2 regions of the Providencia sp. UF-224 genome follow, and region 1 is predicted to be linked to the other one. Evidence: predicted binding sites of a transcription regulator. Region 1 holds the regulator's gene; the other holds the start of a gene.
What was found. The regulator CRP, encoded in region 1, controls carbon source genes, mostly activating them, when cyclic AMP is high. The targets are predictions, from matches to a motif close to ATGTGANNNNNNTCACAT.
Positions count from the first base shown of each region.

Region 1 (2,210 bases):
CATGCATTTCTTCATCAGCGCGATTGAAATTTTCAAAAATTGTCTGATTTTCTTTTATTAGCGAATTGGCATCTTGCTCATTATAAAAAGTAGATGCATAAAACTTATATAATCGACCTTTCAGTTGATTAACTTTATACTTAAATTCGTCAGAGTGTAATAATTTAGTATCCTTTATACTTTCTGAATCACTTTCATAAGCTGAGTCAATGCTTTCTAGGCTACAAGCATGTGATGGTTTAGATTGCCGCTGAGTGGATAATGGTTCTTTTCTCGATGAAGCAGTAACAGTAAAGATTTTCTTTATAAAATCATCGGAATTACTAATGTTTTTAAAAATATCGGAATGACCTGACAAATTGCTAAGTGTAATTTTCATAAATATAACCCTACTTAATATTATAATTATTATTTTATAGAGAGCTAAATAGAGAAAATATAAAGAAACGACACTCATTAAAAAATGATATATAAAATAATCGTATTTTGGGAAAATAGCGTTATATCGATGATACAACGCTATTTGAAAGTGTGCGCCCCACCAAGGGAGTGAGGCGAAAGGTTAATTATCGTGTACCGTAAACAACAATGGTTTTACCATGCGCAGAGATTAAGTTTTGATCTTCCAGCATTTTCAAAATACGGCCGACAGTTTCACGGGAACAACCAACGATTTGGCCAATTTCCTGACGGGTGATTTTGATTTGCATCCCGTCTGGATGCGTCATGGCATCAGGTTGTTTGGCTAGATTCAGTAATGTTTGTGCAATACGGCCAGTTACGTCTAAGAAGGCGAGGTTGCCCACTTTTTCTGACGTGGTTTGCAGGCGGCTTGCCATTTGCGCAGAGAGGCGCATTAAGATATCAGGGTTAACCTGAATCAATTGACGGAATTTTTTGTAAGAAATTTCAGCAACTTCGCAGGCGATTTTTGCTCTAACCCACGCAGTACGTTCTTGCCCTTCTTCAAATAATCCAAGCTCACCAATGAAATCCCCCTGATTCAGGTAGGAGAGGATCATTTCTTTGCCTTCTTCATCTTTGATTAAAACAGCCACTGAACCTTTAACGATGTAGTAAAGGGTTTCTGCTTTCTCACCCTGATGGATCAGTGTGCTCTTGGATGGATACTTATGAATATGGCAGTGTGACAAAAACCATTCAAGAGTAGGGTCTGTTTGTGGCTTGCCGAGAACCATTAGCGTTATCCTCTGTATGTTATTGCAGCCATCCGGAAAGCGTACCAGAAAGGCTGGCTTTAAAGTCACTAGCTTAGCATATTAATTTGTCTTATATACCCTAAATAACAGGAAGAGCAACATTGCATCAATCGCTTTTCATGGTTAGGGTAAACAAACTGATATCAACACTATAATATAATCAAATACAACGTTGAGTTTTGATCTTAATCCTATCAACTAAGTATTGTTTGTAGCATATCCAATACAGAAAGTCTTCCCTGTATCGCTTCAGCAGAATAAAGCTGATATAACATTCATTATATCTATGGAACAATGTAGCCTTTAAATCGATTTCATTTCAAGGGGAATAAAATGGAAGCAAGAGTTAAATGGGTAGAAGGACTCTCTTTTTTAGGTGAGTCAGCGTCAGGCCACCAAGTGATGATGGACGGTAACGCAGGCGATAAAGCACCAAGCCCAATGGAGATGGTATTAATGGCTGCGGGTGGCTGTAGCGCAATTGACGTGGTATCCATCTTACAAAAAGGCCGTAATGATATTACCGACTGTGAAGTGAAATTAACCTCTCAGCGCCGTGAAGAGGCGCCACGTTATTTCGTTAAAATCCATCTGCATTTTATTGTAACAGGGAATGAATTAACGGATAAAGCCGTTGAACGTGCCGTTCAACTTTCGGCTGAAAAATATTGTTCGGTCGCGTTGATGTTGGAAAAAACTGTCGAAGTGACCCATAGCTTTGAAATAAAAAATTAAAAATAAATTTAATTATTATTAATATATTTGAATTTAAAGATGCTTATCTTAATTATTGGTAAGCATCTTGTTTAATAATTAAAAAATAATTTAGCTATGTTTCTGGCTAATGAGTTTTTCGACTATTGGCGTCATAATTAATTCCATCGCGAGACCTAATTTCCCGCCAGGCACGACAATAGTATTCATCGCAGAGATAAAAGAGCCTGATATCATTGATAGCAGGTAGGGAAAATCGATCTGCTCAAGCCCGCG
Region 1 covers NZ_JBSICC010000014.1:23,713-25,922, reverse strand. Annotated here, with positions in the region: gene AC4IFO_RS14170 (hypothetical protein) at 1-379, opposite strand, end outside; gene crp (cAMP-activated global transcriptional regulator CRP) at 567-1,199, opposite strand; gene AC4IFO_RS14160 (OsmC family protein) at 1,554-1,955, shown strand; gene AC4IFO_RS14155 (phosphoribulokinase) at 2,046-2,210, opposite strand, start outside.

Region 2 (2,210 bases), on a different contig from region 1:
ATGCCGCAGCAGCAGGTGCTTCATCGGGTATGCAATTAGCTCTGAATGTTGGTGCTATGTTACTAGCTTTCATTGCATTGATTGCATTAATCAACGGTATTTTAGGCGGTATCGGTGGTTGGTTTGATTACCCTCAGTTGTCTCTTGAACTGTTATTAGGTTGGTTGTTTGCACCGATTGCTTACTTAATTGGCGTGCCATGGAGTGAGGCGACTATTGCGGGCTCGTTCATTGGTCAGAAATTAGTTGTGAATGAATTCGTTGCATTTATGAATTTCGGTGAATACATGAAGGCGGATGCTGAGGTGATTGCGGCTGGTAAGCAAGTGCTGTCTGACCATACTAAAGCGATTATTTCATTCGCATTGTGTGGCTTCGCGAACTTATCATCCGTGGCCATTTTGCTTGGTGGCTTAGGCGGCATGGCACCAAATCGTCGTGGCGATGTTGCACGCCTTGGTATGAAAGCTGTCATGGCGGGGACATTATCTAATTTAATGAGCGCGACTATTGCTGGTTTCTTCTTGACCTTGGGTGCCACTGCGTTAGCATAAAAGCATGATGTAGAATTTTAGGCGGGTTTATCAAACCTGTTCACAATAGAAGCGGAAGGGCGTTGCTCTTTCGCTTTTATTTTTATCGGTTATATTCATTTGCTATCTTTTATATTCAACGGCAAAATTTCAACTATTCTTAACTTAGTCAATTAATGATTGTCTATGGTAAGAAAAGCGATTTGAGTGAATAAATTAACATGCAGATCAGGTATAATGAGATCTGATTCACATAATTATATTTAATAATGTAACATTCAGTCGATTAATGTGATTTGTAGCACATAAAATGACGCTGTTCCATGGTCAAATAGACACTAGTAAGCTGCTAATGGAACTGCTAGTTCTCAGAGTCAAGTGACTCTAGGGCATCGTGCGGTGAGAAGGAACTCAGCTGCTCAGCTCGGACGCATCCGGCTGGCATCTTTAAGGAACCAAGCCCGCTCGCCAACAAAGAACGTGTCGTTCTGAAGAATTAATAACGTTGGAGAGTTATATGACTGATTTAAAAGCAGCCGCACAACGCGCGCTGACCCTGATGGATTTAACCACATTAAATGATGACGACACTGATGCAAAAGTGATCGCATTATGCCATCAAGCCAAAAGCCCTGCGGGTAACACAGCGGCAATTTGTATCTACCCTCGTTTCATTCCAATTGCGCGCAAAACACTGCGTGAGCAAGGCACGCCTGACGTTCGCATCGCGACCGTAACCAACTTCCCACACGGTAATGATGATATTGACATCGCATTAGCAGAAACCAAAGCGGCTATCGCTTATGGTGCGGATGAAGTTGACGTGGTATTCCCATACCGTGCGCTGCTCGCAGGTAATGAACAAATCGGTTTTGATTTAGTGAAAGCGTGTAAAGACGCGTGTGCTGCTGCCAATGTATTACTGAAAGTGATCATTGAAACCGGCGAATTAAAAGATGCAGCGTTGATTCGTAAAGCGTCTGAAATTTCAATTAAAGCGGGTGCTGATTTTATCAAAACCTCAACAGGTAAAGTTCCTGTTAATGCAACATTAGAAAGCGCAGAAATCATGATGCAAGTCATCAGTGATATGGGTGTTGCAAAAACCGTTGGTTTCAAACCTGCCGGTGGTGTACGTACTGCTGAAGAAGCTGCTGATTACTTAGCATTAGCAGGCCGAATTTTAGGTGACAATTGGGCTGATAGCCGCCACTTCCGTTTTGGTGCATCAAGCTTATTAGCAAATTTATTAAACACGCTGGGTTACGACGTTAAAAAATCAAGCAGCAGTTATTAATTTTCGCATTATTGTTAGCCGATAAATTCGACTTTAAAGGAGTATATCGTGTTTCTGGCACAAGAAATTATTCGTAAAAAACGCGATGGCAAACCATTAAGCGAAGAGGAAATTCGCTTCTTTATCAATGGTGTTCGTGATAACTCTGTTTCGGAAGGTCAAATTGCTGCATTAGCAATGACCATCTATTTTAACGATATGACGATGCCTGAGCGTGTCGCGTTGACGCTGGCAATGCGTGATTCAGGAACGGTTCTGAATTGGAAATCGCTCAACCTCAATGGCCCATTAGTGGATAAACACTCCACAGGTGGTGTCGGTGATGTGACTTCCTTGATGCTTGGCCCAATGGTGGCGGCGTGCGGCGGTTATGTTCCAAT
Region 2 covers NZ_JBSICC010000002.1:39,176-41,385, forward strand. Annotated here, with positions in the region: gene AC4IFO_RS02475 (NupC/NupG family nucleoside CNT transporter) at 1-554, shown strand, start outside; gene deoC (deoxyribose-phosphate aldolase) at 1,051-1,830, shown strand; gene deoA (thymidine phosphorylase) at 1,879-2,210, shown strand, end outside.
Region 2: deoC (deoxyribose-phosphate aldolase) is a predicted target of CRP. The motif match lies at 771-788, and genes of this name have one in related genera.